Regions from separate parts of the Faecalibacterium sp. DFI.5.82 genome, predicted to be linked through region 1. Evidence: predicted binding sites of a transcription regulator. Region 1 holds the regulator's gene; each other region holds the start of a gene.
The links. The regulator Rex, encoded in region 1, represses fermentation and respiration genes when NADH is low (regulators of the CRP and FNR family bind a similar motif). The targets are predictions, from matches to a motif close to ATTGTTAANNNNTTAACAAT.

Region 1 (10,800 bases):
GATCCAGGGGATCAGGTAGATCAGACCCTGCCACTTATCCAGGAACTTCTGTGCGGGGGTACGCCCGAGAGAGGGCGCTTTGCTTTCTTTCATCCGGGGATCCTCCTTTGGTGAAAATCAGTGCAACAAACCTTATGTCACACTTTGGCAACAGATTTGTCAGAGAATTGTAACCTGTGCCTGAGAAAAAAGGGGCATCGGGCCTACGGGTGGACGATGCCCCTGATATGTAATTTGACTCAGGTCAGCAAAGAAGATCAGACAGTGTAGCCAACAGCAGACATGCCGTCCAGCAGAACGTCAACGACATCTGCACCGCTCTTGTTGTCGTAGTCGACGGTATCGAACACTTCCTGATAGGTGCCGGTGCCGGTAGCCTTCAGATCGGAAGACTCGAACAGGGGATCCAGCTGGCAGGAAACAAAGCTCATGACCTTGCCGTTTGCCTCAGCGACCAGCTCGTTGATCTTACCGGCGGCCTGAGCGGTAGCCAGACCAGCCTTGGAAGCGGGGATGCCGCACTCGGAACCCATGATGGCAGCGCCGTCGCCGTTCCACAGGTACTCGATCAGGGTAGCAGCCTCAGCGGGGTTCTTGCAGGTCTTGGTGATGGCCATGCCCATGGAGACCTTGGAGAAGCCGCCGTTGTAATCGCCGAACTTGATCTCCTCACCAACGGTGAAGCCGGGCTTGTTCTCCTCGTCCAGAGCGTCCTGGTACTTGGAAGCAGCGGAATCCCACTCGAAGATGCCGGCGATCTTGCCGGTGATCCACTCGTTGGACTGGTGGGTAGCACCGTCGCCGTTTGCACCGTAGTAGGTGGGCAGCGGCATGATGACGTGGCCGTCGACCAGGCTCTTGATGAAGTCGATGCCCTCGGCGATCTCGTCAGCGGTGTAGTTCAGGGTAGAGGTGGTGGGATCTGCCCAGTCCTTGCCGTACTTGGACTCGAGGTAGAACACCATCAGGATCATACGGTCGTATGCGCCCAGGTGCAGGGGATAGTAATCATCGCCCAGCTTCTCCTGGAAAGCCTTGCCGGCTGCAAACAGGTCATCCTCAGTGGCGGGAACTTCGGTGATGCCAGCCTTGTTAAAGGTGGTCATGTTCCAGTAGAAGATACGGCCGGTCATGGAGATGGGCACGCACTGCTGTGCATTTGCAACGTTGCAGGCACCCAGCTTTGCGTCGTCCCACTGGGACATATCCAGGTAATCGGTGACGCTGTTCAGATCCAGGAAGGTCTGGCCGTTGCCGGAGTAGTTGTACAGCCAGTTCCAGTTGATCTGGCAGACATCCTCAGCCACGCCGCCTGCAAACTTGGTGGACATGGTGTCCTCCCAGCCGGACCATGCAGCGAAGGTGGGGTTGACGGTGATGGTGGTGTGCTCAGCAGAGAAAGCCTTCAGGGCCTCCTGGTAAGCGTTGTGGCGGGACTCGCCGCCCCACCAGCTCATGGTCAGGGTAACGGGATCGCTGCTCAAGCCAGCCACGGAAGCAGCCTCGGCTGCGGAAGAAGCGGTGCTGGAAGCAGCGCCGCCATTGCCGCCGCAGGCAGCCAGCAGACCAGCTGCACCAACAGCACCGGTGACCTTCAGGAAATCACGACGGGAAATTGCCTTGCTCATTGTTGTTCTCCTCCTAATAAATCAAAAAACATCGAGCGGGCCTTTCTGCACAAGGCTCGTTGTATACAAATATGATAACAAAAGGGCTGGGAAAAAGAAAGATGTAAATTGAAGTGATACGGACAAAAAACGAACAAATATTGCTCTCGTGATTTGCGGCGATTTGACGGCATTGCCGAAATGAATAAACTTGGAGCGAAAAAATATACAATCTGCATAATTGGATAGATTGCATAGAAACGGGCCGAGAGAGTGTGGCAGAACCTCTAAAATTGCAATGGTTTTGTAACTTTTTGCGAAATTGACGGTATAATGTTGTATACAACATGTGAAAAAAGTGACGATATCGCTGTTTTATAAACTGATATATCAATTGTGCAAAAAACGTTCGCCGTGGGATACAACTGATATATCACTTTGGAAGGCGGCAGGCAAAAAAGAGCGCCGCCCGGCTGGGCAGCGCTCTGAAAACTGTAAAAATCTTTTGGGAGATCTGGGATCTCACGCAGGAGAGGGCTCCTGTGCCTGCCGGAAATCGACACTTACTGTGCGTTCCGTTTGGCGTAAAACGCCCGCCGTGCCTTGAAATAGCACTGGGGGCACATGCTGACATACTGCACATCATTTTCCAGATCGATGGCGACCTGCTCGCCCTCAAAGACGAACTCCCCATTGACCCTGCGGCAGTTGCAGGTGGCCTTGCGCCCGCAGGTGCAGATGGTCTTCATCTCCTCAATGGTGTGGGCCAGCTCCAGCAGACGGGTGGAGCCGGGGAAGCCCTTGAGGGAAAAGTCTGACCGCAGGCCGTAGCAGATGACCGGGATGTTCAGGTCTACCGTGACCATGAACAGCTGCTCGGCCTGTGCCGGGGTAAAGAACTGGCTCTCGTCGCAGAGAACACAGGCCAGCGGCTGCTCCCCGGCAGAAGCGGCGCGCACGGCCTCGAACACATCCACCTCTGGCGGGATGAGCAGGTCGGCCCTGCGGCGCACGCCCAGGCGGCTGACCAGCTCGCCGCCGCCCTTGGTGTCCACCTGGGGCTTCAGGATCAGCACCCGCATCCCCTGCTCTTCGTAGTTGTGGGCCACCTGCATCAGCGCGGTGCTTTTGCCGCTGTTCATGGCACCGTATCGGAAGTATAGCTTCGCCATAGTTGCTCTCCTCATAAAAAGGCAACCCTCTCTGCTCGTTCGGGGGGAGAGGGCTGCCTGTTTTCTGTGATACGTTATGAATAGATGATAGATCAGTCCTGATTGCGCAGGCGGTAACCCAAGCTCATCAGGCTGTCGCCCAGGTGGACGTTCTCCACCACCACTTCGGGGTAGGGCACCGACAGGTCATAGTGGGAGAAGTTCCAGAAGCCTTTGATGCCCAGTTCGACCAGCCGGCCGCTGAGCTCCTCCGCACCGCTGCGGGGCACACAGAACACAGCCACCTCAGGCTTATGCTCTGCGCAGAAGGCCTCCAGCTCGTCAACGTGTAAGATCCGGATGCCGTTGATCTCTTTGCCCACCTCGCTGGGGGAATTGTCAAAGGCGGCGATCAGCTTGTAGCCGTTGGTGTCGGTGGTGATGAAGCGGCTGACTGCCTTGCCCAACCGGCCGCAGCCGATGAGGATGGTGGGCAGCAGGTCACCGTTGCCGAACAGCAGATGCTCCAGGATGGAAAGCAGGTTCTCCACCGAGTAGCCGATGCCCTGGCGGCCGTTCACGTCGCCGATGCAGTTGAAATCCTGCCGCACCTGAGAGGCCGTGGTGCCCATCTGGGCGGCCAGCTCGCGGGAGGAGATGCTGGTGATGCCGTCGTTCTTCAGCGTCCGCAGGTAGCGGTAGTACTTGGGCAGGCGCTTGATCACCGGAAGGGAAGCTTTGCCGGGATTGTTCATGGAAATGGTTCTCCTTTCATCCAAAGGGAATGCCGGTCTCTTTGCGCCCTGCAAGGTGCACCGGCGATTAAGACAGTTTCTGAACAATAATGATATATACTTGTCAATCTTATTCTTAGTATAAAGTATACTGCAATGAGACAGAATGTCAAATCCTCTGGGCCAATTTTTTTCAAAGTAAAGAAATCTTAGCCGCCGCATATTGCTTCGATCCCCGGGAACACTGAAAAAAACACCCTGAGGAGGAGCCAACATGCCGGAATATGAAAAGGAAACCACCGAACAGCAGCGGCTGGAGAAAGAGCAGCTGGAAGATCTGGGCACGGTGTGGCGCACCCGCGGCCCCCATGCCATCCACTGCCTGACCGTGATCGGCCAGATCGAGGGCCATGTGGAGGCCCCGCAGGGCCAGAAGACCACCAAGTATGAGCATGTGATCCCGCAGCTGGTGGCAGTGCAGGAGGACCCCGCTGTGGAGGGCCTGCTGGTGCTCATCAATACCGTGGGCGGGGACGTGGAGGCCGGGCTGGCGCTGGCAGAACTCATTGCCAGCATCTCAAAGCCCAGTGCCACGGTTGTGCTGGGCGGGGGCCACTCCATCGGCATCCCGCTGGCAGTCAGCGCCCGGCGCAGCTTTATCGTGCCCACGGCGACCATGACGGTGCACCCGGTCCGCCACTCCGGTATGATTTTGGGCGTGCCCCAGACCATGCGGTGGTTCGAGCAGATGCAGGAGCGCATCACCGGCTTTGTGGCGGGCCACAGCGGCATTACGGCAGCGCGCTACTCGGAGCTGATGCTCCGCACCGGTGAGCTGGTGATGGACGTGGGCACCATGCTGGACGGCAAAAAGGCCGTAAAGGAAAAGCTCATCGATCAGCTGGGCGGCATCTCTGATGCACTGGAATGGCTGTACCGGGAGATCGAGCGGACTGAGTGAGAGAAAAGACCTGCCCGGGGCGGTGTCGGGCTTACAGATCGCCCTTCCGCAGATACTTCACCATCATGGGGGCTTCATAGACCAGCATGAGGATCCAGCCCACAACATAGCTGTACGGCAGGGCCTCAATATCCATCTTCATCAGCAGCACAAAGACGGCAGCGGCCGCCACACGGCCTGCCATGTTGAGCGTGCTGCTGTTCAGGGTGATCTTAAGGTCGCCCAGGCCGCGGAAGCCGCCCTGGATGCCGTTGGTCAGCGAGGGCATCAGGTAGAACAGAGAGACCAGCTTCAAAAAGCGCACTCCCAGATGCACCACGGCGGCATCGGTGACGAAGAGCCGGATGATGGGCTCGGCAAAGAAGAAGCAGACAGCGGTGATAAAAATGGCGTAGAGGAACTCCAGCTTCAGGCCGCAGAAGAAGCTGGCGCGGACACGCTCTTTTTTGCTTGCACCGCGGTTCTGGGCCATCAGGGTGGTGGTGGCATGGCCGATGTTCTGCTGGGGCACATAGGCAAAGTCATCGATGCGGCCTGCGGCGGCAAAGGCTGCCATGGCGTTGACACCCATGGTGTTCACGATGGCCTGAATGGCGATCTTGCCCAGCTGAACAGTGGCCTGCTGCATGGCGCTGGTCCAGCCGTAGCTGATGGTCTTTTTCAGCAGCGATGAGTCAAAAATGAACCAGCGCCTGCCCAGCTGCAACACAGGGACCTTCCAGCGGATATAGATCAGGCAGAACACGCAGCAGAGCGCTTCGCTCAGCACGGTGGAAAGGGCACATCCCTCGGAGCCCCAATCCAGCACCTCAACAAAGAACAAGTCGCCGCCGATGTTCAGCACCGAACTGATCATCAGGAAGTACAGCGCGCTTTTGCTGTCGCCCAGCGCACGCATGGTGGCGGCGAGGAAATTATAGAAGAAGGTGAACAGCAGCCCGCCGAACACGATGCGCAGGTAGTTCACAGCGATGGGAAGGATCTCTTCCGGCACCTGCAGCAGACGGAGCAGCGGGTTTGCCAAAATCACACAGGTCAGCGAAAATACCAGGGAAAAGACGGAGCCTGCAATGGCGGTGGTGGAGACCTGACGCTCCACCAGCTCGGTGTTGCCTGCCCCGAACGCCAGGCTGACAAGGATGCCTGCACCCAGGCAGACACCGTTGATGAACAAAATCGCCAGCGTCATCAGCGGGTTGGAGGTGCCCACGGCGGCAAGGGCATCCTCGCCCACGAATTTGCCGACAATGATGCTGTCCACGGCGTTATAGGTCAGCTGGAACAGGTTACCCAGCACAAGGGGAATGGTGAAATTGACCAGCAGCGGTGTGATCGGGCCGGTCGTCATATCCTTGGTCATTTGGAACTCTCTTTTCTTTATAGATTAAATGCCTGCCGTCCGCTGAAGATAGCCAGCGCCGAGCGGCTGGTGCCGGTGGCAATCAGCTGTGCAGCGGCGTGGAGGGCTGCACCGGCGGCAGGGGAGGCGGGAATGGCATCGGTGGCAAGGACCCGCTGTGCAGCGCGGTTGGCATCGGTGCTGGTAACGGCGGCTACATTATCCACAACATAGGCGTTGTAATTGCCCGGCACGATGCCGTAGCCGATATCCGGGATGCCGTGCCCGCCGGTGAAGCCGCCGCCCAGAGCCTGATTCTCAAAGGGCTCCACGGCCACGATGCGGACATCGTTGGTCCAGGCCTTGATGGTCTCGCCTACGCCGGTGATGGTGCCCGCGCTGCCCACGCCGACCGTGATGGTGTCCACGAGACTGCGGCCCTCCCGGGAGATGGCCTGCACGATGGCGGGGCCGGTCACCCGGCGATGGTATTCGGGGTTATCGTCGTTGGCAAGCCAGTTCATATAGTACCAGCCCTTTTCGGCAGCGGTGGTCTCTGCCAGCGCCCGGGCCCCCGCAAGGCCCCGCTGGGCGGGGGAATGCAGGATCTGTGCCCCCAGCCGGAGCAGGTATTCCTGCCGCAGGGCCGGGGCATCCTCCGGCATGGTCAGCACCACAGGGTGGCCCGCCGTCCGCCCGGCAAGGGCCAGCGCCATGGCAAAGGAGCCGGAGGCCGCTTCAATGATGGGCTGGCCCGGGAGCAGCTTGTGCTTTTCCGCCGCAAGGGCCAGCATCCCCTCGGCCACCGAATCGCGGGACGTGCCGGTGGGCCCATTATAATCAAGGTAAGCATACAGCCGCCCTTTGAGCCCGCAGGCGGCAAGATAGCCCCGCAGCTCCACGATCGGACAGGGGACCAGGGTCTGGTAGATGTTTGGATAGATTGCCACGAAATTCCTCCCTTACGCAAACCTGAGCAGTCAGCACAGAACTGTCTGCCATGCCAAGGGCTCCCCTGTTAGGGGAGCTGGCAAAGCCATCAGGCCTAGACTGAGAGGTTTAATATCTATAAGGTAGCGCATCCTGTGCCCAGCGTCAAGCCGCAATTGGACAAAATGGAGAAAAACCTGCCGAAAAATCAGCAGAGTGATGGAAAAAAGCCTTGACAAGGAAAAGAATGTCTGCTATACTCCGTATGTAAAGCAAATGAACTTTACAACAAATGGAGGTCAGGGCAGAACGCATCATGGCAAAAGACTTTGAAATGGGCTATCTGCTCGATTTTTATGGCGAGGTGCTCACGCCCAAGCAGCGCGAGATGCTGAACCAGTATTACAACGACGACCTCTCCCTCAGTGAGATCGGGGAAAACTTCGGGATCACCCGTCAGGGCGCACGGGATGCCATCAAGCATGGCGAGACCACCCTGAAAGAGCTGGAAGCCAAGGTCGGCTTTGCAGGCCGCTACCGCCGGGTGCAGGAAAAGCTGGAGGAACTGGAACAGCTGGTCATTGACGCGCGGTTCGAGTGCACCGGCCCTTATGCCAGGCTCACCACCACTGAGTATGCAGCAACGCTGAACAAGATGCTGGGGCTGATCCGCTCCATCGACGAAGTCAACGAGAGCTGACACCATTACTATTTTGAGAGGAGCACCGAACATGGCATTTGAATCCTTGACCGACCGCCTTGCCGGTGTGTTCAAAAAGCTGCGCGGCCACGGCAAGCTGACCGAGGCCGACATCAAAGCCGCCATGCGCGAGGTGCGGATGGCCCTGCTGGAAGCCGATGTCAACTACAAGGTTGCCAAGGATTTCTGTGCCAAGGTCTCCGAGCGCGCCATGGGTCAGGAGGTCATGGAGAGCCTGACCCCCGCCCAGCAGGTGGTCAAGATCGTCAACGAGGAGCTCGTTGCCCTGATGGGCGGCGAGGAAGCCCCCCGCCTGATCGTCAAGAACAAGGGTCAGACCATCATCATGCTCTGCGGCCTGCAGGGCAACGGTAAAACGACCCACGCAGCCAAGCTTGCCAAATACTTCATCAAGCAGGGCCGCCGCCCCATGCTGGTGGCCTGCGATATCTACCGCCCCGCCGCCATCGACCAGCTGCAGGTGGTGGGCGGGCAGGCAGGTGCGCCCGTGTTCACGCTGCCGGGTGCCAAGCCCCCGGAGATCGCCCGCAAGGCGCTGGCCCACGCCAGGGATTACGGCAACGACATTGTGATCCTGGATACCGCCGGCCGGCTGCAGATCGACGAGGTCCTGATGCAGGAGCTCGTGCAGATCAAGGAAGCTGTCCCCGTGGACGAGACGCTGCTGGTGGTGGATGCCATGGCAGGCCAGGACGCTGTGAATGTTGCCAAGACCTTCAACGAGACGGTGGGCATCGACGGCATCATCCTGACCAAGACCGATGGTGATACCCGCGGCGGCGCGGCACTTTCGGTGCTGAGCGTCACCGGCAAGCCCATCAAGTTCCAGGGCACCGGCGAAAAGCTGGACGATCTGGAAGTGTTCCATCCCTCCCGCATGGCCAGCCGCATCCTGGGCATGGGCGATGTGCTGAGCCTCATTGAGAAGGCGCAGGATGCCGCCGATGAAAAGGCCGCAGAAGAGACCGCCCGGCGGATGATGGAAAACAAGTTCGATATGAATGACATGCTGGCCCAGTTTGCGCAGATCCGCAAGATGGGCGGTGCAGGTGCCATGCTGAGCATGATGCCCGGTATGTCCGGCATTGATGCCAGCCAGATCGACGAGAAAGCCTTTGACCGCATCGAGGCCATGATCTATTCCATGACCAAGGAAGAGCGTGAAAAGCCCTCCATCATCAACCCCAAGCGCAAGCGCCGCATTGCAGCGGGCAGCGGCACCCGGGTGGAGGATGTCAACAAGCTGCTCAAGCAGTTTGAGATGATGCAGAAGATGATGAAGCAGTTCAAGAAGAGCCCCAAGGGCTTTGCCCGCCGCCTGGGCGGCATGATGGGCAACCCCAATGCCTTCCGCGGCTTCAAATAACAATGGTATACACCCCGCAGGGGTTGTACAGATAGATTTAATCAAACCCCGAACGGGGCACAAACATTTTTGGAGGATATTTACCATGGCAGTTAAGATTCGTCTGCGCCGCGTTGGCGCTAAGAAGGCTCCCTTCTATCGTGTTGTTGTTGCTGACAGCCGCTTCCCCCGCGACGGCCGTTTCATCGAGGAGATCGGCACCTACGATCCCAACCAGGAGCCCTCTGAGGTGAAGATCGACGCTGAGAAGGCCAAGGCTTGGATCGCCAACGGCGCACAGCCCACCGATACCGTCCGCGTTCTGCTGAAGAAGTCCAACATTCTGTAAGTAGGAGGGCTGACTCATGCAGGAGCTGTTGCTGGCAGTTGCCCGCGGTCTCGTGGAGGACAAGGAAGCCGTCAAGGTTACGGTGGACGAGCCCCGCGAGGACGGCACCATCGTCTACCACCTGAGCGTGGCAGAGGGAGATATGGGCCGTGTCATCGGCAAGCAGGGCCGGATCGCAAAAGCCATTCGTGTGGTGATGCGCGCGGCTGCTGTGCGGGTCGATGAAAAGGTCCTTGTTGAGATCGACTGAGCACCCTACGGGCCCTTTGCCGCAAGGCAAGGGGCCTTTTTGTATTATTAGGCAGCTCGCCCTCTCAGGCCGCTTCGCGTCCAGCTCCCCCAAAGGGGGAGCCCTTGGCAAAACCAGAAACTTTGTGGTGACTGCCAAGGCCTCTCCCCTCGGGAGAGGTGGCATTGCGTAGCAATGACGGAGAGGGTGAGGATGCTAAAGGAGTAAAAGCAATGCAGAAATACTTGGAAGCCGGCAAGGTGGTGACCACCCACGGTGTGCGCGGCGAGATGAAGCTGGAGCTGTGGTGCGACGGCGTGGCCTTTCTGAAAAAGGTGGGCCGCCTGTACACCACCCCCCAGGGCGGCAGGTGCTACAAGATCACCTCCATCCGCCCCCAGGGGCAGATGGCCCTGCTCCAGCTGGAAGGGGTCAGCGATATGGATGCCGCCCGTGCCCTGCAGGGGCAGGTGTTCTACTTTGACCGTGACGATGCCACCCTGCCTGCGGGCAAGTGGTATGTGGCCGACCTCATCGGGTGTGAAGTGCGGGATGCCGATACCGGCAAGGTGTACGGCGTGGTGACCAGCGTGGACCACCCCGGCGCACAGGATATCTACACCGTCAAGGCCCCCAGCGGCAAGGAATATATGTTCCCCGGGGTGGATGCCTTTTTGAAAGAGCGCAACCCGCCGGAGGGCTATCTCCTCGTCACCCCCATCCCGGGCCTGCTGGATGACGATTTTGACAGTGAGCGGGAGGAGGAGTGAGCCATGGGGATGCGTGTGGACATCGTGACCCTTTTCCCGGAGATGTGCCAGCAGGTGCTGGATTCCAGCATCATCGGCCGCGCTGCCAAAAAGGGATATATTGAGACCCACTGCCACCAGATCCGGGACTACACCCTGAATAAACAGAAGCAGACCGACGACTATCCCTATGGCGGCGGCTGCGGCATGGTGCTCTATGCCCAGCCCATTGCCGACTGCCTGCGGGCAGTCCAGAAGGAAGTGCAGGAACAGGGACGGCCTGCGCCGCATATAGTATTCCTGACGGCAGGTGGGCAGCGCTATACCGAGGAGCACGCCCGGCGGCTGGCCCAGTACGACAACCTGACCCTGGTCTGCGGCCACTATGAGGGCATTGATGAGCGCGTGATCGATGCCTTTGCGGACGAGGAGATCTCCATCGGCGATTATATCCTCACCGGCGGCGAGCTGGCCAGCCTGGTGGTGGCAGACAGCGTCCTCCGCCTGAAACCCGGCGTTCTGGCCGAGCAGAAGGGCTACGAGGAGGAGAGCTACTGGGACGGCCTGCTGGAGTACCCCCAGTACACCCGGCCCGAGGTCTGGGAGGGCCGTGCTGTGCCGCCTGTCCTGCTGGAGGGCAACCACCAGAAGATCGATGCCTGGCGGGGGCAGCAGAGCCGGGAGC
Region 2 (10,800 bases), on a different contig from region 1:
GCAGCAGCGGAGAATAAAACAGGATAAAACAGCACAAGCCCCGGGCCTTGCAAAAGGTCCGGGGCTTGTTGTCTTCTGATCTTACAGGGAAGCGCGATTACTCAGCGTCGCCCAGCTCAAAGGTCTTGACAGAAACAGTGCCGTTGCGGCCAGCCTTGTCGGTGCGCAGATACTGGCGGGTGGTCTCGCCGTTGCTGGTCACGTCAGCAACATAGATCTGCTCGGCCTCGGCCTCGATGGGGAACTCCTCGGCCATGCCCTTCATGGGCAGAGCGCTCAGGTCTGCGTAAGCGCCGTTCACCTTCCACAGCTTCATGGTGTCGCCGTTGGACAGGGTGAACTCGCCGTAGCAGTCAGCGGAGTAGGTGGTGCCGTTCACATCCAGATCCTCGGTGCTGACAACGCTGGCGGCAGCGGCCTCGCTCTCGGCAGCTTCGCTGGAAGCGGCCACAGAGGAAGCGGCCACAGAGGAAGCGGCCACAGAGGAAGCAGCCTCGCTGGAAGCAGCGGAGGATGCGGTGGAAGATGCACTATTGGAGCAGCCAGTCATGGCAACAGCCAGCACAGCAGCGGTCAGTGCCAGACCCAGAGTACGATTGATTCTCATGTGATAGTCTCCTTCTATTCTGAAACCATATCAATTCCTGCGCCCGGCGTAAACTTTGTACGCACCGGGCGTGCATGTGCTAGTCTACCACAACTGACTATATTGTTCAAGACTTTACACAAAAAATAGCCCTCTCAGTCGCGCTATCGCATGACTGAGAGGGCCGATATTACTTCAGGATCTCCTGCAGCACGCTGTGGCCGTCCAGGCTGGAAGCATCCACACCCAGATATTCACACACGGTCTGTGCAATGGTGCCAAAGCAGAGCCGGGTGCCCAGGTCCACACCGGGCTTCACGCCCTTGCCGCAGACCAGATACGGCACATACTCGCGGGTATGGTCGGTGGTCTTGGTGTAGGAGGGGTCGCAGCCGTGGTCGGCGGTGATCATCAGCAGGTCGCCCTCCCGCATCCCGGGGATGAAGTCGGCCAGGAAGCGGTCAAATTCGGTGGCGGCGGCATAGCCGGGCACGTCGCGGCGGTGGCCGTAGAGCATATCAAAATCCACCAGATTCACAAAGGCCAGACCCTCGAAATCCCGGGTCTGCAATGCCTTGGTGAAGGCGATGCCATTGGTGTTGCCGGTGGTCTTGATCTTTTCGGTCACGCCCTGCCCGTCAAAGATATCAAAGATCTTGCCCACGGCGATGACATCCCTGCCGGCCTCCTTCAGCAGGTCGAGCATGGTGGCACGGGGCGGCTTCAGGCTCAGGTCGTGGCGGTTGGTGGTGCGGTAGAAGCTCTCGGCGCTGCTGCCCAGGAAGGGCCGGGCAATGACACGGCCCACGCCGTACGCGCCCTTCAGCATCTCGCGGGCGATCTCGCAGTAGCGGTAAAGCTCGTGCACGGGCACCAGCTCCTCGTGGGCGGCCACCTGGAACACGCTGTCGGCGCTGGTGTAGACGATGAGGGCATTTTCCTTCATGGCCTGCTCGCCGTAGTCCTTCAGCACCTCGGTGCCGGAATAAGGCAGGTTGCAGAGGACTTTGTGGCCGGTTTTGGCCTCAAACTCCTGAATGAGCTCCTCCGGGAAGCCGTTGGGGAAGGTGGGCAGCGGGTTCGGGCTGACCACACCGGCGATTTCCCAGTGGCCGATGGTGGTATCCTTGCCCATGCTCTGCTCCTGCAGGCGGGCAAAGGCACCGGCGGGCGCGTCGGTCTTTTCGCCCGCGGTCACACCGTCAATGTTGAACAGGCCCAGCTTTTTCAGGTTGGGGCAGTTGAAATTGGGATGCCCTGCAATGGCCCCCAGCGTGTTGGTGCCCTCGTCGCCAAAGGCGGCTGCATCCGGCTCCGCACCGATGCCAAAGCTGTCTAGTACGATCAAAAATACACGCTTTTCCATATGTTTTCACTCCATTTTCCTCCGGGGCTGCCCCGGAACAGTCGCACTTTTGCTTACCTTCATTATAAGCAAATCCCGCCGGTTATGCAAGCGCTTTGTGGTGGAAAGTTTTTTGTTCAAACCTGATGAAATCTTAGCAGTTTCTTTGCAAAGATTTTTCTTGCGCTATTGTATCCAAGAGCTTATAATGTATAGTGGTATGGTTTGTTGAAACAGCCATATTGGCGTATACTGCCGCCGCGGGCGCAAAGCAATCACTGCCCGCCAGAGAGCAGCCAGCTTGGGCTGCTGCGTCAAGATAGAGAGCATTATAGCGTGAACGTTGGAGGTATTTTATGAGAAAAACGAAGATCATCTGCACCCTGGGCCCTTCTACCGATAAGGGCGATGTCCTGCGCGACCTGATCGCAAACGGCATGAACGTGGCCCGTTTCAACTTCTCCCACGGTTCCTACGAGGAGCACGGCGGCCGTCTGGCAAAGCTGAAAGCTCTGCGTGAGGAGCTGGGCAAGCCCGTTGCCGCCCTGCTGGACACCAAGGGCCCCGAGATCCGTCTGAAGGAGTTCAAGAACGGTGTGGAGATGCTGGAAGCCGGCCAGACCTTTACCCTGACCACCCGCGAGGTGGAGGGCACCAAGGAGATCTGCTCCGTCACTTACAAGGATCTGCCCCAGGACGTGCAGCCCGGCGGCACCATCATGCTGGACGACGGCCTGATCATGCTGCACATTGAGCAGGTCACCGACACGGACATCATCTGCACCGTGCTGAACAGCGGCAAGATCAAGACCAAAAAGGGTGTCAATGTGCCCGGCGTGCATCTGTCCATGCCCTACCTGAGCCAGAAGGACCGCGAGGACATCATCTTTGGCGTGCAGAACGGCTTTGACTTCATCGCTGCTTCCTTTGTGCGCACCGCGCAGGATGTGTACGACATCCGCAACCTGCTCAATGAGTACGATTCCAACATCCGTATCATTGCCAAAATCGAGAACCGCGAGGGCGTGAACAACATCGACAGCATCCTCTCCGCAGCCGATGCCGTCATGGTGGCCCGTGGTGACCTGGGCGTTGAGATCGACTTCACCGAGCTGCCCGGCATCCAGAAGGACATCATCGACCGCTCCTTCTCCTTCGGCAAGCCCATCGTCACTGCCACCCAGATGCTGGACAGCATGATGGTCAACCCCCGCCCCACCCGTGCCGAGATCTCCGACGTGGCAAATGCCATCTACGATGGCACCTCCGCCATCATGCTGTCTGGTGAGACCGCTGCCGGTGACTACCCCGTGGAGGCCCTCAAGACCATGTCCGCCATTGCAGAGCGCACCGAGAACGAGGAGCACTACCGCGCCCAGCGCCACGCCGAGATCCAGATCAGCGTCAGCGATGCAACCGCTCATGCGGCCTGCCTGACCGCCAAGGACGTGAACGCTGCCGCCATCGTCACCGTGTCCGAATCCGGCAACACTGCCCGCCTGCTGAGCAAGTACCGCCCCAAGCAGCCCATCATTGCCTGCGTTATGGACGAGCAGGTGCAGCGTCAGCTCTCCCTGAGCTGGGGCATCACTTCCCTGCTGATGGGCCCCGCCCACAGCACCGATGAGCTGATCGAGATGTCCACCGCTCTGGCCGAGAAGAACGGCTACCTGCACAACGGCGAGCTGGCTGTTGTGACCGCAGGCGTGCCCGTGGGCGTTTCCGGCACCACCAACATGATCAAGATCCACATGGTGGGCAACTGCCTGGCCACCGGTGTGGGCGTGGGCCGCGGCAAGACCGATCTGGTCTCCGCCAGCGGCAAGGCCTGCGTCTGCCGCACTCTGGAGGAGGTCAAGGCAAAGTTCCGCCCCGGCATGGTGCTGGTCGTTCCCTCCACCACCAACGAGATGCTGGGCTATGTCCGCGATGCCGCCGCTCTGGTGGTCGAGGAGCCCGGCCTGAACAGCCACGCTGCCATCGTGGGCAACTCCCTGCTCAAACCCACCATCGTGGGTGCTGCAGGTGCCTGCAGCCACATCCGCGACGGCCTGGATATCGCTGTGGATTGTGCCCACGGCAGTGTCCAGCGCCTGCAGGCCTGATCCTGAAGGAGAACATCATGGAACGCATTGCAAGCTTCTGTGTCGACCACACCAAACTGGACCGGGGCATGTACCTGAGCCGCCAGGATGGTGATGTGCTGACCTGGGACATCCGGATGAAGAAGCCCAATCAGGGCGATTACCTGACCACCGGTGCCGCCCACACGCTGGAGCACCTGTTTGCCACCTACGCCCGCAACAGCGCGGTGAAGGACGGCGTGATCTACGTTGGCCCCATGGGCTGCCGCACCGGCTTCTACCTGCTCACCCGCGGGCTGACCCCGGCGCAGGCACTGGAGTTGACCGTGGATTCCTTCCGCTTCATGGCCGCCTTTGAGGGGGATATCCCCGGTGCCAGCGAGGTGGAATGCGGCAACTACCGCGATATGGATCTGCCCGCCGCCAAGGCCGAGGCAGCCGCCATGCTGCCGGTGCTGGAAGCACTGACCGCTGACCAGCTGCACTACTAAGCGATACAGCAAAAGACCTCCCCATGCAGGCAGCACCTGCACGGGGAGGTCTTTTTACGTTTCAGGAAAGCTCTTTTGCAGAGTGCTTACTCCACGATGATGCTCTTGCCGGTCATCTCAGCGGGGACAGGCAGGCCGATATAGGGCAGCATGGTGGGGGCGATATCTGCCAGGCAGCCGCCCTCGCGCAGCTTCACATCGCCGCAGCCAACGGCCACAAAGGGCACCACATTGGTGGTGTGGGCGGTGAAGGGAGTGCCGTCCGGGTTCATCATCTTCTCGGCGTTGCCGTGGTCAGCCGTGATAAAGGCGCAGCCGCCTGCATTCAGCACAGCGGTGACCACCTGATCCACAGCGGTATCCACAGCCTCAACGGCCTTGACAGCGGCATCGAACACGCCGGTGTGGCCGACCATGTCGCAGTTGGCAAAGTTCAGGATGACCACATCATACTTGCCGCTCTCGATGCGCTTGACGCACTCAGCAGCCACCTCAGGGGCGCTCATCTCAGGCTGCAGGTCGTAGGTGGCAACCTTCGGGCTGGGGATGACGCAGCGGTCCTCACCCTCGTAGGGAGCCTCCACACCGCCGTTGAAGAAGAAGGTGACGTGTGCATACTTCTCGGTCTCGGCAATGCGCAGCTGGGTCTTGCCGTTCTCGGACAGGTACTGGCCCAGAACATTCTTCAGCTCCACGGGAGGATAGGCGACCTCGCAGTTGGGCATGGTGGCATCGTACTCGGCCATGCAGACATAGTTGACCTGCTTGCGGCCGCCGCGGCGCTCAAAGCCCTTGAAGTCGTCATCGCAGAAGATGCGGGTCATCTGGCGGGCACGGTCGGGACGGAAGTTCATAAAGATGACGGTATCGCCATCCTGCACGCGGCCGCCCTCACAGGTGACGCAGGGCAGAACGAACTCGTCGGTCTTATCGGCAGCATAGGATGCCTCAATGGCCTCGGCAGCGTTGGCAGCGTGGTTGCCCTCACCGTAAACGAATGCGGCGTAAGCCTTCTCCTCGCGGTCCCAGTTGTTGTCGCGGTCCATGGCGTAGTAACGGCCGGAAACGCTGGCGATCTTGCCAACGCCCAGCTCATCCAGCTTGGCCTGCAGGTCAGCCAGGAAGCCCTTGCCGGCGTGGGGGTCGGTATCACGACCATCGGTGATGCAGTGCAGGTAGACTTCCTTTGCGCCCATGTGCTTTGCCATTTCCAGCACGCCGAACCAGTGGTCAGCGTGGCTGTGGACACCGCCGGTGCCCACCAGGCCCATCAGGTGGATGGCCTTGCCTGCCTCAATGGCAGCCTTCATGTTCTTGACCAGCACGGGGTTCTTGAGCATCTCACCGTCCCGGATGGACTTGGTGATGAGGGTCAGCTGCTGGTAAACGATGCGGCCAGCGCCCATGTTGGTGTGGCCCACCTCAGAGTTGCCCATCTGGCCTTCGGGCAGGCCGACAGCCATGCCGGAGGCATCGATGGTGGTCATGGGATATTTTGCCATCAGGGCATCCAGATGGGGGGTCTTTGCGGCGACCACGGCATTGCCGTAGGTCTCGTTGGGCACCCAGCCAAAACCATCCATGATGCACAGAAGTACAGGTTTCTTGGACATAACGTTGAATCTCCTTTGATTTAGAACAAATAGCGCCCGGCACAGCGCTGGAAAAACGGCGCAGCCGGGCGCTGGGAAAACAGGTCAGAGGGCCTTCTCAGCCGTTGGAAGCGGCATTGACGATAACAGCAAAATCAGGAGCCTTCAGAGATGCGCCGCCGATCAGGCCGCCGTCCACATCCTTCTTGCTCAGCAGCTCCTCGCAGTTCTTGGCGTTCATGCTGCCGCCGTACTGGACCGTGACAGCCTCGGCCACAGCCTCGCCGTACACTTCGCCGATGACCTTGCGGATCTGAGCGCAGACCTCCTCGGCCTGGTCAGCGGTCGCGGTCTTGCCGGTGCCGATGGCCCAGATGGGCTCGTAGGCAATGACCACGTTTGCCATCTGCTCGGCGGTCACGTCGCGCAGGGCGATCTTGGTCTGCATTCGCACCAGCTCCTCGGTCACGCCCTCCTCGCGCTGCTGCAGGCTCTCGCCCACGCAGATGATGACCTTCAGGCCTGCATTCAGGGCAGCCAGAGCGCGCTTGTTCACGGTCTGGTCGGTCTCTGCAAAGTACTGGCGACGCTCGGAGTGGCCGACGATGACGTACTCCACGCCCAGATCCACCAGCATATCGGCGCTTATCTCGCCGGTGAACGCACCGGACTTCTCAAAGTGGACATTCTCAGCACCCACATGGATGTTGGTGCCCTTGGTCTTTTCCACAGCGGTGACCAGATCGGTGTAGGGGGTGCAGATAACGACCTCACAGGAAGCATCCTTGACGGCGGGGATCAGCTCGTCCACCAGCTTGGCTGCCTCAGTGGCGGTCTTGTTCATCTTCCAGTTGCCTGCAATGATTGCCTTACGCTTTGCCTTATCCATTCTAACGATCTCCTTATCACAAAATATCTCCCCGCCGCCTTCGGTGCCACCTCTCCCGGCAGGAGAGGCAGGATAAACGACATCTCCTGCCTCCCGGATGGAGAGCTGGCGAACGTCGGCAAGGCTGAGAGATCTTATTACCCAAAATAAAAAGTGCGGCGGCGTATATGCCGCCGCACCTCAGTGATGCTGGTTCAGATGCTTATGCGTTCTGGATCACAGCGATACCAGGCAGCTCCTTGCCCTCCAGATACTCCAGAGAAGCGCCGCCGCCGGTAGAGATGTGGGTCATCTTGTCGCCCAGGCCCATCTGCTGCACAGCTGCTGCGCTGTCGCCGCCGCCGATCACGGTGGTAGCATCGCTCTCAGCCATAGCCTTGGCAACAGCCAGAGTACCAGCTGCCAGGGTGGGGTTCTCGAACACGCCCATGGGGCCGTTCCACACCACGGTCTTGGATGCCTTGACAGCATCGGCAAACAGCTTCATGGTCTCGGGGCCGATGTCGCAGCCCTCCATGTCAGCAGGGATGGCGGTGACGGGCACCACAGTGACATCCACGGGAGCATCGATGGGATCGGGGAAGTCCTTGATGCAGGCTGCGTCCACAGGCAGCAGCAGCTTCACGCCCTTCTCCTTGGCCTTGGCCATCATTTCCTTGCAGTAATCCAGCTTGGTATCGTCGCACAGGCTCTTGCCGACTTCGTAGCCCTGAGCCTTGACGAAGGTGTAAGCCATGCCGCCGCCAATGATCAGGGTATCGACCTTCTCCAGCAGATTGGAGATGACGTTCAGCTTATCGGCGACCTTAGCGCCGCCCAGGATGGCGGTGAAGGGACGAACGGGATCGTTGACTGCGTTGCCCAGGTACTTGATCTCCTTCTCCATCAGGTAACCGACAGCGGTATCCTTGATGTAGTCGGTGACACCTGCGGTGGAGCAGTGTGCACGGTGGCAGCTGCCGAATGCATCGTCAACGTATGCATCTGCCAGAGAAGCCAGCTCCTGGCTGAACTCAGGCATGTTCTTGGTCTCTTCCTTGCGGAAACGGGTGTTCTGCAGCAGAACGACATCGCCGTTGTTCATTGCGGCAACAGCAGCCTTTGCGTTCTCGCCCACAACGTTGTCGTCATCAGCGAACACAACGGTCTTGCCCAGCTTTGCGCTCAGAGCCACAGCAACGGGTGCCAGGCTGAACTTTGCCTCGGGGCCGTTCTTGGGTTTGCCCAGGTGGCTGCACAGGATGACCTTAGCACCATCGTTGACCAGCTTCTGGATGGTGGGCAGAGCCGCATTGATGCGGTTCTCGTTGGTGATCACGCCGTCCTTCATCGGGACATTGAAATCGCAGCGGACAAGGACCTTCTTGCCGCAGTAATTCTGATCGTCGATCGTTTTCTTACCTAAACCCATGGTAACAAACTCCTCTCAAATTCTTTTCGTTCGGAATCGAATTTTGCTCTTCATCGGGGGCCGCGCACTGCGAACTTCCCCGTACATCCTTATTATAAACAAAAAGCGTGTGTATTGCAAGGACGGGGGATGGATAATTTATTAACAAACATTTGTTGCAGAAGCAAAGAAATGTGGTGATTTTGCCGGAACGCACCAAAAAACGCCGTTTTTTCTGAAAAAGACCCGCCGCAGGGAGTGTTCGCCCCCACAGCGGGTCCTGTCCATTCAGGATATTTTCCGGAACTTCTGCTTCGCTTTTTCCAGATATTCCAGCACCAGCGGATTTTTCATGCCCAGCAGGATGGCTGCGTATGCAGCCACTGAGCCCAGCACTGCCGCCAGAATGCAGATGAGATTGGGCAGAGCCAGTGCCTTGACCCCGGTACAGACAAGAACGATGCCCACACAACCGCAGAGCACCGAGCCAACGGTGCGCCGGTCAGCTGAGACCGCGACCAGACCCCTGGAGCAACGGATACAGAGCATCATGGAGCACAGCTCTGCCAGCAGGGTGGTAAAGGCTGCCGCATTCTCCCGGAACCGCGGGATGAGCAGGATGTTCAGCCCCACGTTCAGCAGACCGCTGACCAGCGTGATCCAGAACAGTTCCTTTTCTCTTCCGCAGGGCAGAAGCGCGCAGGAATTGTACAGCCAGCCAAACAGGCAGACGATCAGGGCAAGGCTCAGGATCTGCAGGGGCATCACCGCATCCAGATAGCTTTCCCCGGAAATAAAGAGGACGACCTCCCGGCTGAGGGCAAACAGTCCCACCACAGCCGGAGCCACCACCACGATGAGCGCGTTGAAGATATTGTTGAACAGCTTGTTGAAGTTTGCCTTGTCCCCCACGCCCGCATAATGGGACAGCCGCGGAATAGACACCACCAGCACCGCCGAAAGCAGATTCTTTACAATGCCGTAGATCTTACCCGCCACCGAGTAAATGCCCACATTGTAATCTGTTCCCAGAATGCCCAGAATCGTGGTATCCGAGCTGACGTAAAGGGTCGTTGCCAGCGTGGATGCAAAGATGATGAGGATGGGCTTGAGGTGCTTTTTCCAGTCGATCTTTCTTGTCAGCCGGATGGTGCAGTACCGCCGGGCCCGGAAAAAGTTGAGCACATTGGCACCTACCGCCGCAAACACCGTGATGCCTGCATAGATGCAGTAGTCATCCCGGGTCTTGACGAAGGCAAACAGCATGAAAATGGACAGGACCTGAAATAGCATACCTCGGATGGTGATATAGGTATACTCCTCAAAGATCGTGAACACCCATTCGGTGCCGATGGTCGTAAAGAAGATTTGTAAACTCAGCACCAGCATCAGGTCGGTATAGGCATGGAGCTTTGTCCAGAAAAGCATCGTCACCGCCAATGCCGCATAGGTCAGGGCCGTGGAGATCATATTAATGGAGAACATCTCCGATGCAAAAGCCGACAGCTTTTCCCGATCGTTTACATAGCGGGAACCCTCACGCACCGCATAGGAGGAGATGCCAAGGCCTGCAAACAGCAGGAAATACCCGCAGACGGAGCTTGCAAAGTTCACTTTGCCCAGGTTTTCCACCTGAAGAACATTGGAAGCGTAAGGGAATGTGATGAGCGGGAAGATAATATTCATCAGTGTCTTGAACGCGCTCATTGCTGCATTCAGACTGAGGGATTTTTTCATTCAGATCTCCACTTCGTAAGTTTTTCTGGCCTGTTTCTTTTTCAGCCAGCTATTCCAGAGCAGATACGAATACAACGTTTTTATAAAATACCGATACTGCCCTGCACGAAGCCTGCCTGCCAAAAGGGGGCCGGCATTTCTCTTAAACTCCCGTTCCGCTTCAGCACACGCCTGCTCCATAAAAGCATCATCCTTGCAGTATTTCACCACAATTTCTCTGCACCGGAGCGCATATCCGGCCCGTGCAGACCGATACACGAACGGTTCATCTGCAAACACTTCACAGATACGCCGCCATGCCTTCAGCTCTGTCAGTTTTCCTGCCGAATAATGCCCGCTCGTCACCGAGTCATCGTTGACATAGTAATAGTAAAGTGCCTTGTCGATGCAGGCAATTTTTTCTGCCTGTCGGATACATTTTGCAAGAAACAGCGTATCCTCACCAATTTTTAAATCAGTATCGAACACAACGTCTTGTGTAACCGCACGGCGGTAGAGCGCACCCCAGCACACTGTATGTGCCTTCCGGTTGTTCCAGTCATATCGTCTGACCGGCATAACACTGACTTTCTCCGTCTCATCGCTCTTCGTCTGCGTTCGTCCGGTCGTGCCCAGAAGATCCAGACCGTAGCAATAAGCAATCTCCGCACCGGTCTCATCCAGCACTCTTTTAAGCCGTTCTATGC
Region 3 (10,800 bases), on a different contig from region 1:
CTTGACAAATGGCCATTTTTACCCAGCCTTCTCCACCTTTTTGGCGTTGGGGTAGATGCGCTCCATCCGGGCATTGTCAAAATGCTCATCCAGCAGCACATCCACCGCATTGGCCGGAGCCGCGCCGCTGGTGCGGGCATCGTAGCGGGCCAGCGCCAACGCACTGGTCACAAGGTTCACGGCCATGAACACAGCCAGCAGGGCGGTCATCCAGGGACGGATCCTGCGCTTGACTGCCTTCATCCCCTTTGCCACCAGCGGGTAGCCATAGCGGATCCAGGTCACGGCCGCAATGCCCCAGAAGAAGCAGTACAGCAGGTTGATGCGCCCGCCCAGATTGAACTTGAAGCCGCTGTAATCCCAAAACACGGTGCCAAACAGCAGCTCTGTTACGGCGCTGCACACATACTCATACGCACCGCCCAGGATCACACCGAACCAGAAGATGCGGCTCTCGCTCTTCTGTTCACCGCCCCGCAGCAGGATGGCGGCCAGCACCAGCGCCAGCCCCCACACCACGCTGAACGGGCCCCAGACCAGGCTGGAACGGCTCATCCAGACCCCGGCGGTGATGCGGCAGAAGATGGTCTCCACCACATCTCCGAGGAAAGCCCCGATGACAAAGAGCCAGAGCAGGTCGGCAAGGGAGAGCTGCTTTTCGGCACTGGTGGTGGGCTCCGGACGCGCCGCAGCAGGGTACGCCCGCTGGATCCGCTTTTCCACGCTGGCGGTAATTTTCTGCCGCAGCCTCTCCGAGCCCCTGCCCAGCTCCCGATTCAGCTGCTCAAGCCGTGGGTGGCGGTTCGCATACCGGCTGACCACCACCATGGCAGAGATCTGGTCAAGGACGGCCAGCGCCATGCCGACCCACACCACAGCGTGGAACAGCAGCGGCGGCAGGTGGGCGCAGAGCCGGAACAGCAGGTCGTTGCCCCAGCGGACTGCCGCCATGCCCAGCAGACCCCACAGCAGGGAGTATTGCAGGCAGACATAGCCGTCCAGATTGAACTTTTTATCGGAGTAGTCCCACCAGCGGCGGTGGTGGATCCGTTCCAGCAGCTTGGCAGTCAGCCACTCCACCACCGTGGCATAGATCATGCTGCCGAAGAACAACGCCGCCAGGCTGGCGCGCTGGTCGTTCAGACCGATGGTGATAAGCACTCCTGCCGTGCCGTACACAAAGCAGAAGGGGCCGGAGGCCACACCGCGGTTGGTGAATCGGCGGCCCTTTGCGGTTGCAACAACGGTCTCGCCTACCCAGCCTAAAAAGGAATATACCAGATAAATTACACAAAGAGTATAGAGATTCAGGTTCATAGCGCTCCTTTCCCGGAACAAAAAGGGGCCGGGAAGCGGTGTTCCCGACCCTCTTTGTTCAGTTTACGAATTACAGCTGGCTCTTATACAGTGCCTCGATCTCCTCCACGCTGGTATCGCGGGGGTTGCCGGGGCGGCAGGCATCTGCAAAAGCAGACTCGGCCAGGAAGTGGATGTCCTCTTCCTTCAGGATGCCCTGCAGGTTTGCGGGGATGCCCACATCTGCGCTCAGCTGCTTGACAGCGGCGATGGTGGCATCGGCGGCCTCGACATCGTTCATCTCGTCGATGCCCTTCACGCCCATGGCCTTGCCGACCGCGCGGTAGCGCTCCCCGGCAACGGTCTTGTTGTACTCCAGACCCACCGGCAGCAGGATGGCGCAGGCCACGCCGTGGGGGGTATCATACAGAGCGGACAGACCGTGTGCCATGGAGTGGACAATGCCCAGACCCACATTGGAGAAGCCCATGCCGGCGATGTACTGGCCCAGAGCCATGCCCTCGCGGCCCTCCGGGGTGTTCTGCACGGCACCGCGCAGGTTCTCGCTGATGAGCTTGATGGCTTCCAGATGGAACATATCGGAGATGGTGCAGTGGCCCTTGGTGATATAGCCCTCGATGGCGTGGGTCAGAGCGTCCATACCGGTGGCGGCGGTCAGGCCCTTGGGCATGGAGGACATCATATCGGGATCGACCACAGCGATTTCGGGGATATCGTTGGTGTCCACGCAGACGAACTTGCGCTTCTTCTCCACATCGGTGATGACGTAGTTGATGGTGACCTCAGCCGCAGTACCGGCGGTGGTGGGCACGGCAATGGTGAACACAGCGTGCTTCTTGGTGGGAGCCACGCCTTCCAGAGAGCGCACATCCGCGAACTCGGGGTTGTTGATGATGATGCCGATGGCCTTTGCGGTATCCATGGAGGAGCCGCCGCCGATGGTCACGATGCAGTCTGCCTCAGCAGCCTTGAAGGCTGCCACGCCGTCCTGCACGTTGGCGATGGTGGGGTTGGGCTTGATCTCGCTGTAAACAGCGTAGGCGAAGTTTGCAGCATCCAGCAGGTCGGTGACCTTCTTGGTCACGCCAAACTTGATCAGGTCGGGGTCAGAACAGACAAAAGCCTTCTTGTAACCGCGGGTGGTCAGCTCGGGAACGATGTTCTCAATGGCACCGTGGCCATGGTAGGAAATGGTGTTCAGAACAATGCGATCAGCCATAATTATTTTCCTCCAAAATCATTCTGCCCGCCTGCCAGCGGGCTCTCTCTGTTGTTAAGGATACCACATTGTTAAACAATATTCAATGTACTTTTCTTTTGATTTCTATGAATTTTTTACACTTTCCAGCAAAAGAAAACGCTGTACCACTCCCTCAGTCTCGCATTCGCCCGACAGCTCCCTCTAGGAGGGAGCCTTAACGCGGCGGCCAACGCAAAAGCCTCCCTCTGAGAGGGAGGCGGCATCGCATCAGCGATGCCGGAAGGAGTGATACAGCGTTTTTATCGTTTCATTTACCACAGCCGGATGACCTTGATGACTCCCTCGGCCTTATCGCGGGCCAGCTCAAGGTGATGCTGCAGCGCATCGGCGGCGGTGTTCCAGTTGTCGCTCAGGGCGGCATTCAGAATTTCCAGATGCTCCTCACAGGTCTGATCCTGATTGATCATGCTCACCTTACCGGTCATAATGCGGAAACGAGTGTTCAGGCCGGTGATGCGGTCATAGCCAGAGCGCAGATATTTGTTGGGCAGGCTGCTCATCAGCAGCTCGTGGAAATCATCGTCGGATTTGCAGAAGTCGTCGATCCGCTCGGGGTGGTGCATCAGCTCAGTGTAGGCCTCCAGCTGCTCCCGGGGGATCAGGTTGCCGTAGGTGCGCAGGGCGTAAGGCTCCACCAGCAGGCGCATCTCGAACATGCTGTGCACATCCTCTTCGGTAATGCCGGAGACCATCAGCCCCTTTTTGGGCAGGATGGTGATCAGCCCCTCCTGCTCCAGGCGGCCCAGCGCGTCACGCATGGGGGTGCGGCTGATGTTGCCCATCTCAGCGCAGAGCTTCTGCTCGTTCAGAAATTCGTTGGGGCGGTACTCGCAGTTCAGAATCTTCGTTTTCAGGTACTGGTAAGCCTGCAGCTTCAGGCTGAGCTTTGACTGGGAATCCATCTCTTTCATTGTTCTATCTCCTAGTTCGCAAGCAGGACCATTCAGGCAGCAATCAGTCGCCCGCCGGACAGCTTGTATCCCTTAAATAATCCAAGTAATCATTAACATTATTATCACATATCCGGACAATGTTTACAAGACTTTTTTGAAAACTTTGGGAGCTTTTCCGTTTTGAACAGATATCATGCATTATTTTGCTATAAATTGAACAGTTTTTTTGTGCTTGTCGCCAGTGTTTCGTTCTTGTTTTGCATCGAAGGATAAATTGTGGTACACTTGACCTGGAAAGGAAGGCTGATACCATGGCAGGTCGCGGGGGGTACAACACCAAAACCCGGCAATTGATCCTGGATTATCTCATCAACAACCGCCAGCACGCGGTCAGTGCATCCAACATTCTGGAACATCTGGAGGCAGAGGGGGCCAGCCCCAATCCCACCACGGTGTACCGGTATCTGGACAAGCTGGCAGGCGAGCAGCGCATTATGAAATATGTGGCCGATAAGGGCGAAAAGGCCGTGTTCCAGTATGTGGACGAGGGCCGCCACTGCCGCGAGCATCTGCACCTGAAGTGCGTGCAGTGCGGGCGCATCTATCACCTGGACTGCCACTTTATGGATGAGGTGCGTGCCCATCTGATGGCAGAGCACGGCTTCACCCTGCAGTGCGAGGGCAGCGTTTTGTACGGATTGTGCCGCAGCTGCGCACAAAACAGCCCCCATCCGGGGCAGACCGCACAAAAATGCGAACACTGTGTTGACACGGACAAAGAGCCGTGATACAATGCAGGCAGGAAAAGCGTTGATCGGGAAAAGTAAGTGCTCAAGGTTCTTTTGCAGCGAGTGCGGGCCGGTGGAAGCCGCACAGAGAATGAGCCCCGAACGAACCCCCGTGAGCTTCCCCCTGAACCTGCTTCGGGCAGTTAGTAGGGGCCGACGGCAGCCGCTCGTTATCGCGGCAGTGCTTTCAACGGGGAGAGTACACAAAAGTGACTGGTGTGTTCGCGCACCGGTAATTTAGGTGGCACCACGGATACGGCAGCATTCGTCCTAGCAATGGGATGAAGGCTGCCGTATTTTTTTATTTGCAAAAACCTCTCAGTCACCGGGAAACTTGCCTCTCCTATCAGGAGAGGTGGCAATGCGAAGCATTGACGGAGAGGTTTAGAGAGAGAGGGGTAAGAAATATGTGTTGTGTTATGGGTTACACGGGGCACGACCTGAGTGCCGCCAAATTCAAGGAGTATCTGCTGCGCACCGTGATGCGCGGGCCGGACGACCAGCGTGTGGTGGAAGGGCCTTTTGGTCTGATGGGCTTTGGCCGCCTTGCCATCATGGGCCTGACCCCGGAGGGGATGCAGCCCTTCTACCGCGGTGCCGACTGCGTGGTCTGCAACGGTGAGCTCTACGGCTTCCGCTTTGAGAAGGAGATCCTGAAGCGCCGGGGCTACAAGTTTGCCTCCGACTGCGACTGCGAGATCCTGCTGCCGCTGTATTACGAGTACGGTCTGGATATGTTCCGCCACATGGACTCCGAGTTCGCGCTTATTCTGTATGATTCCCGCAAGGACCGGCTGATCGCAGCCCGCGACCCCATCGGCATCCGTCCGCTGTTCTACGGCTATTCCAAGTCCAGCCACCAGATCGCCTTTGCCTCCGAGATGCAGAACCTGATCGGCTGGTGCGACGACATCCGCCCCTTTCCCATCGGCAGCTACTACTGCGATGGCCGCTTTGTCCGCTATGAGGACATTGCCGACGTGCCCGCCCCCATGGAGGATGACATGGAGACCACCCTGCGGAACATCCGCGAAAAGCTGATCGCAGGCGTGGAAAAGCGTCTGGATGCCGATGCCCCTGTGGGCTTCCTGCTCTCGGGCGGTCTGGATTCCTCGCTGGTCTGCTCCATTGCAGCCAAGAAGCTGGGCAAGCCCATCCGCACCTTTGCCATCGGCATGGACACCGATGCCATCGACCTGAAATATGCCCGCCAGACCGCCGATTATCTGGGCAGCGAACACCATGAGATCATCATCAACCGGGACATGGTCATCCAGAGCCTGGAGGAGGTCATCCGGCTGCTGGGCACCTGGGATATCACCACCATCCGCGCCAGCATGGGCATGTACCTGCTCTGCAAGGCCATCCACGAGCAGACCGATGTGCGCGTGCTGCTGACCGGCGAGATCTCCGATGAGCTGTTCGGCTACAAGTACACCGACTACGCCCCCACCGCCGATGCCTTCCAGCAGGAGAGCCAGAAGCGCATCCGGGAGCTGTACATGTACGATGTCCTCCGGGCCGACCGCTGCATCTCCGCCAACAGCATCGAAGCCCGCGTGCCCTTTGGCGATCTGGATTTTGTGCGCTACGTCATGGCCATTGACCCCGAAAAGAAGCTGAACAGCTACGGCAAGGGCAAGTACCTGCTGCGCAAGGCCTTTGAGGGCGACTGGCTGCCCCCGGAGATCCTCTGGCGCGAAAAGGCCGCCTTCTCCGATGCCGTGGGCCACAGCATGGTGGACGACATCAAGGAGTACGCCGAGGGCCTGTACACCGATGAGGAGTTCCAGCTCCGCCGGGCAAACTACTCGGCCCACTGTATGCCCTTTACCAAGGAGAGCCTGTTCTACCGCGAGATCTTCGAGAAATACTATCACGACCAGAGCCGCACCATCGTGGGCTTCTGGATGCCGAACAAGGCATGGCCCGGCTGCAACGTCAACGATCCTTCTGCTCGTGTGCTGGCAAACTACGGCGCTTCCGGCGTGTAATCCTTTTTCCAGACAGCAAAAGACGGTGTGTCCGCTCCGGGCACACCGCCTTTTTGTTTACTCCAGATTCAGTTTATTTTTCATCAGCCACCGGGTCAGGAAGAAGTATGCCGCCGCAATGGCTGCAGTCACGGCAAAGCAGAACAGATAGCCAACGTCTGTTCCAAGTGCCGCCGTCAGCCAGCGCATCGGGGTCACTCCATAGCTCACACCGGTCACGTTCACATCCACGACCCGGTACGTGACATCCACGATCATACTCACATCATTCGTGCCCAGCAGCTTATCGAGCTGGGTCTCCACGATGTTCAGGCCGATAAACGCGAGGATCCCGGCCACCATCACATGCTTGGGGAATTGATGGGCGATCATACAGGCAGCATAAACGCAGAGGATGAGGCTTGCCAGCCGGGCCAGATTGATGAGGATGGTCCAGAACGTCACCAGCCAGAACTTCGCGCCCAGTTCCCCATACAGCATCCCCCACAGCTGCATCCAGCTGTCCCAGTTCTCCGTGCCGAGGACTTCCGCGTCCAGCACACCGATGCTGACCATCCCTGTGATGCAGACGATGCCCACCAGGCCGCTGCACAGCACCCAGACCATGCTGGTGAGGAGCTTGGAGAGGATGAGCTGGGTCTCGGTCACGGGCAGGGTGTGCATCAGGTAGCCTTCACGTCCCAGCAGATTTTTATAAAAGCGCTGGACCGTGCTGACAAAACAGAGCACCGCAATGGCGAAGATGACAGAGACATACACGATCATCAGAATCACTTCGAGATTCTGGAAGCTTGTGCTGTGAGCCAGCGCGTGTTCCTGCCGGAAGGTCACGCCCAGCACCACGCTCAGCAGCGCCAGCGCCAGATACAGCCCGAAGTACAGGCTTTTGGTGGCCTTGAACTCATATTTCAACAATTGCTTCAGCATTTGAATACCTCCCGGAAATACGCATCAACGCTCTTGCCCTCGGTCTCGCGGATATCATCCACAGCGCGGTGCGCAAAGATTTTGCCGTCCTTCAGGAACACAGCCTCGTCCAGCACCGGCTCAATGTCCTCGATGAGGTGGGTAGAAATGACAACAGTCGCGTCCTTGCTGTAGTTGGAAATGATGGTGTTCAGGATGTAGTCCCGGGCCGCAGGGTCCACGCCGCCGATGGGCTCATCCAGCAGGTAGAGACGGGCGTTGCGGCTCATGGCCAGCACCAGCTGAACCTTCTCCTTGTTGCCCTTGGAAAGGGTCTTGAGCCGGGCATTGGGGGCGATGTTCAGCCGGGCCAGCATCTCATTGGCCTTGTCGGCATCAAAGCCGATGTAAGCCTTGGCCTGACTGGGCGTGCCGTAAAAATCCCGGAACATCTCCACCAGCTCCTCCACCCGCATCCAGTCGGGCAGCCAGTCGGCATCCGGCAGGTAGGAGACCAGCTCCTTGGTCTCCGGGCCGGGGGCCATGCCCGCGATCCGGATGCGGCCTTCCGTGGGCTGCAGCAGACCATTGGCCAGCTTGAGCAGGGTGGTCTTGCCGCTGCCGTTGGGGCCCAGCAGCCCTACGATGCGGCCAAAATCCAGCTCCAGATCGATACCGTCCAGCGCGGTCTTTTCCTTTCCGTATACTTTTGTCAATTTTTCACAGGTCAGCACTTTACTCATGGGGTTCTACCTCCTCTGTATCCCAGTGCTCCAACAGGGCTGCCGCCTTTTCCGGCGTGTAGCCGATGCTGCGCATCTTCTCCAGAAAATCTGCCGCGATGTCATGGGCGGCGGCAGCCCGCAGTTGTTCGATCAAATTCGTATCCTCCGTGACGTAGCGTCCGCTGGTGCGCTCGGTGCGCACAAGGCCCTCACTTTCCAGCTGGGCCAGAGCCCTCTGCATCGTGTTGGGGTTGACCCCGGCAGCTGCGGCCAGATCCCGCACCGAATCCAGATGGCCCCCCGGCGGGTAGGTGCCCGCCAGAATTCTGGCTTTGAGCCGTTCCACCAGCTGGGCATAGATCGGGCGGCTGGCATCAAACTGTTCACTCATTCTGCTTTGCCCTCCTTATGTGTTGCTGTATTAAGCAACTAATACAATAATACACATTTTTGCATTTCTGTCAAGAGGAAACCCAAAAATTTTTTCGGACAGCAAAAAGGGACCCCGCAGCCAACCGGCTGTGGGGTCCCTCTGATTTATGGATTACTGCTGCTCCTGCGCGGCGCGCTTGGCTTCCAGCGCCAGAATGGCATCGCGGCGGCTCAGGTTGATGCGGCCCTGCTGGTCGATGTCCGTGACCTTGACCACGATGGCATCACCCACGGCGACCACATCCTCCACGCGCTCCACACGCTTGGTGTCCAGCTTGGAGATGTGCACCAGCCCTTCCTTGCCCGGTGCGATCTCCACAAAGGCACCAAAGTTCATCAGGCGGGTGACCTTGCCCTTGTAGATGGCACCGATCTCGGGGTCCTCCACAATGGTCTTGATGGTGAAGATGGCGCGCTTTGCGTCCTCCTGATCCACGGCGGAGACGAACACATGGCCGTCCTCCTGCACATCGATCTTGCAGTTGCAGGTGGCACAGATGTCCTGGATGACCTTGCCGCCCTTACCGATCACGTCCTTGATCTTATCGGTGGGGATCATCATGCTGAACATCTTGGGAGCCCAGCGGCTCAGCTCCTCACGGGGCTGTGCGATCACGGGTTTGATGATCTCGTCCAGGATGTACAGGCGGCCCTTGCGGCACTTCTCAAAGGCCTCGGCAATGATATCGTAAGTCAGGCCATCGATCTTGATGTCCATCTGGATGGCAGTGATGCCCTTGCGGGTGCCGCCCACCTTGAAGTCCATATCGCCGTGGAAATCCTCCACGCCCTGAATGTCCAGCATGGTCATCCAGCGGTCGCCCTCGGTGATCAGGCCGCAGGAGATGCCGGCAACAGGTGCCTTGATGGGCACACCGGCATCCATCAGAGCCAGCGTGGAACCGCAGATGGAAGCCTGAGAGGTGGAGCCGTTGGAGCTCAGGACCTCAGAGACACAGCGGATGGTGTAGGGGAACTCCTCCAGAGAGGGCAGCACGGGAACCAGAGCGCGCTCTGCCAGTGCGCCGTGGCCGATCTCGCGGCGGCCGGGGCTGCGGGGTGCGCGGGCTTCGCCGACAGAATACGGCGGGAAGTTATAGTGATGGATGTAACGCTTGGTCTGCTCGTCGGTCAGGTCGTCCATCAGCTGGTTGTCCTTGGTACCGCCCAGGGTGCAGGTGGTCAGCACCTGGGTCTGGCCGCGGGTGAACATACCGGAACCGTGGACCCGGGGCAGGATGCCCACTTCGGCAGCCAGCGGGCGGATCTCGTTGATGCCGCGGCCATCCACGCGCTTGCCCTCATCCAGCAGCCAGCGGCGGACAACGTACTTCTGCATCTTGTAGCTGACAAGGTCGAGATCTGCGTCAGACAGGTCGGGGTACTCCTCAGCGATCTTGTCCATGATGGGCAGCAGGGCAGCATCCCGCACATTCTTGTCATCGGTATCCATAGCGGCCTTGAAGTCGTCCAGATACTTGTTCTGGATGGCGTGGAACACGTCCATATCCAGACCCACCACCTGGAAGTCGATCTTCGGCTTGCCGCGCTCTGCAACGATGCCGTTGATGAAGGTGATGATCTTCTTGATCTCAACGTGGGCGGCCTTGATGGCATTGAGCATGGTGTCCTCGTCCACCTCGTTGGCACCGGCCTCGATCATCACGATCTTGTCCATGGTGGCGGCAACGGTCAGGGCCAGGTCGCTCACCTTGCGCTGCTCCTGGGTGGGGTTCAGGACGATCTCGCCGTCCACCAGGCCCACCTGAACACCGCCGATGGGGCCGTTCCAGGGGATCTCAGACACAGCGGTGACCAGAGATGCACCGATCATGCCGGCGATCTCAGGGCTGCAATCGGGGTCCAGGCTCATCACGGTCATGGTGATGCAGACATCGTTGCGCATCTCCTTGGGGAACAGCGGGCGCATGGGGCGGTCCACCACGCGGCTGGTCAGGATGGCGCGCTCACCGGGGCGGCCCTCACGGCGCATAAAGCTGCCGGGGATGCGGCCTGCGGCGTAGAGCTTTTCCTCATACTCCACGTTCAGGGGGAAGAAATCCACACCTTCGCGGGGCTTGGGGCTCATCACAACGTTGCACAGCACGCAGGTCTCGCCGTAGCGGATCAGGGCGCTTGCGTTGGACAGGCCGCACATCTTGCCCATCTCGACCTTGAACGGACGGCCAGCCAGCGTGGTCTCGTAGACCTTGAAGTTTTCAAAGGTCTCTTTGCGGGAACCAAATTCAATTGCCATTTGGTTTTGCCTCCTTTGTCCTTTTGCGGTTTATCTTCTTATCTTCCAAAAGGCAGCGGCCAGCGCATCATAGCAATAAAGCCAACGCCCGTGCCTTTTACAGCACAGGCGCTCGATTTACTGCTGCAACGCGCAGCAGCGGCCTGTTGTTCCTCAAAAAAGAGCAAAGGGCAGGCACCACAATGCGGTACCTGCCCTCTGTTTTCTATTACTTACGCAGACCCAGG

Region 2: a site for Rex is predicted at 8,528-8,547, ahead of P0G09_RS04665 (phosphoglycerate kinase). Genes of this name have one in related genera too.
Region 3: a site for Rex is predicted at 2,604-2,623, ahead of fucO (lactaldehyde reductase). Genes of this name have one in related genera too.

The regions. Positions count from the first base shown of each region.
Region 1 is NZ_JARFIS010000011.1:59,974-70,773, forward strand. Features, by position in the region: gene P0G09_RS12800 (sugar ABC transporter permease) at 1-93, opposite strand, end outside; gene P0G09_RS12805 (extracellular solute-binding protein) at 258-1,628, opposite strand; gene P0G09_RS12810 (thymidine kinase) at 2,171-2,779, opposite strand; gene P0G09_RS12815 (redox-sensing transcriptional repressor Rex) at 2,872-3,513, opposite strand; gene P0G09_RS12820 (ATP-dependent Clp protease proteolytic subunit) at 3,767-4,453, shown strand; gene P0G09_RS12825 (MATE family efflux transporter) at 4,485-5,813, opposite strand; gene P0G09_RS12830 (pyridoxal-phosphate dependent enzyme) at 5,831-6,742, opposite strand; gene P0G09_RS12835 (sigma factor-like helix-turn-helix DNA-binding protein) at 7,039-7,422, shown strand; gene ffh (signal recognition particle protein) at 7,454-8,809, shown strand; gene rpsP (30S ribosomal protein S16) at 8,895-9,137, shown strand; gene P0G09_RS12850 (KH domain-containing protein) at 9,154-9,387, shown strand; gene rimM (ribosome maturation factor RimM) at 9,600-10,136, shown strand; gene trmD (tRNA (guanosine(37)-N1)-methyltransferase TrmD) at 10,140-10,800, shown strand, end outside.
Region 2 is NZ_JARFIS010000002.1:222,148-232,947, forward strand. Features, by position in the region: gene P0G09_RS04630 (LCP family protein) at 1-17, shown strand, start outside; gene P0G09_RS04635 (hypothetical protein) at 98-607, opposite strand; gene P0G09_RS04640 (phosphopentomutase) at 777-1,952, opposite strand; gene pyk (pyruvate kinase) at 2,288-4,036, shown strand; gene P0G09_RS04650 (S-ribosylhomocysteine lyase) at 4,054-4,506, shown strand; gene gpmI (2,3-bisphosphoglycerate-independent phosphoglycerate mutase) at 4,593-6,119, opposite strand; gene tpiA (triose-phosphate isomerase) at 6,217-6,987, opposite strand; gene P0G09_RS04665 (phosphoglycerate kinase) at 7,190-8,398, opposite strand; gene P0G09_RS04670 (flippase) at 8,666-10,114, opposite strand; gene P0G09_RS04675 (glycosyltransferase) at 10,115-10,800, opposite strand, start outside.
Region 3 is NZ_JARFIS010000001.1:45,724-56,523, reverse strand. Features, by position in the region: gene P0G09_RS00270 (putative ABC transporter permease) at 19-1,317, opposite strand; gene fucO (lactaldehyde reductase) at 1,388-2,536, opposite strand; gene P0G09_RS00260 (GntR family transcriptional regulator) at 2,830-3,489, opposite strand; gene P0G09_RS00255 (transcriptional repressor) at 3,783-4,259, shown strand; T-box leader at 4,273-4,535, shown strand; gene asnB (asparagine synthase B) at 4,679-6,253, shown strand; gene P0G09_RS00245 (hypothetical protein) at 6,311-7,180, opposite strand; gene P0G09_RS00240 (ABC transporter ATP-binding protein) at 7,174-7,902, opposite strand; gene P0G09_RS00235 (GntR family transcriptional regulator) at 7,895-8,275, opposite strand; gene P0G09_RS00230 (polyribonucleotide nucleotidyltransferase) at 8,429-10,573, opposite strand; gene rpsO (30S ribosomal protein S15) at 10,782-10,800, opposite strand, start outside.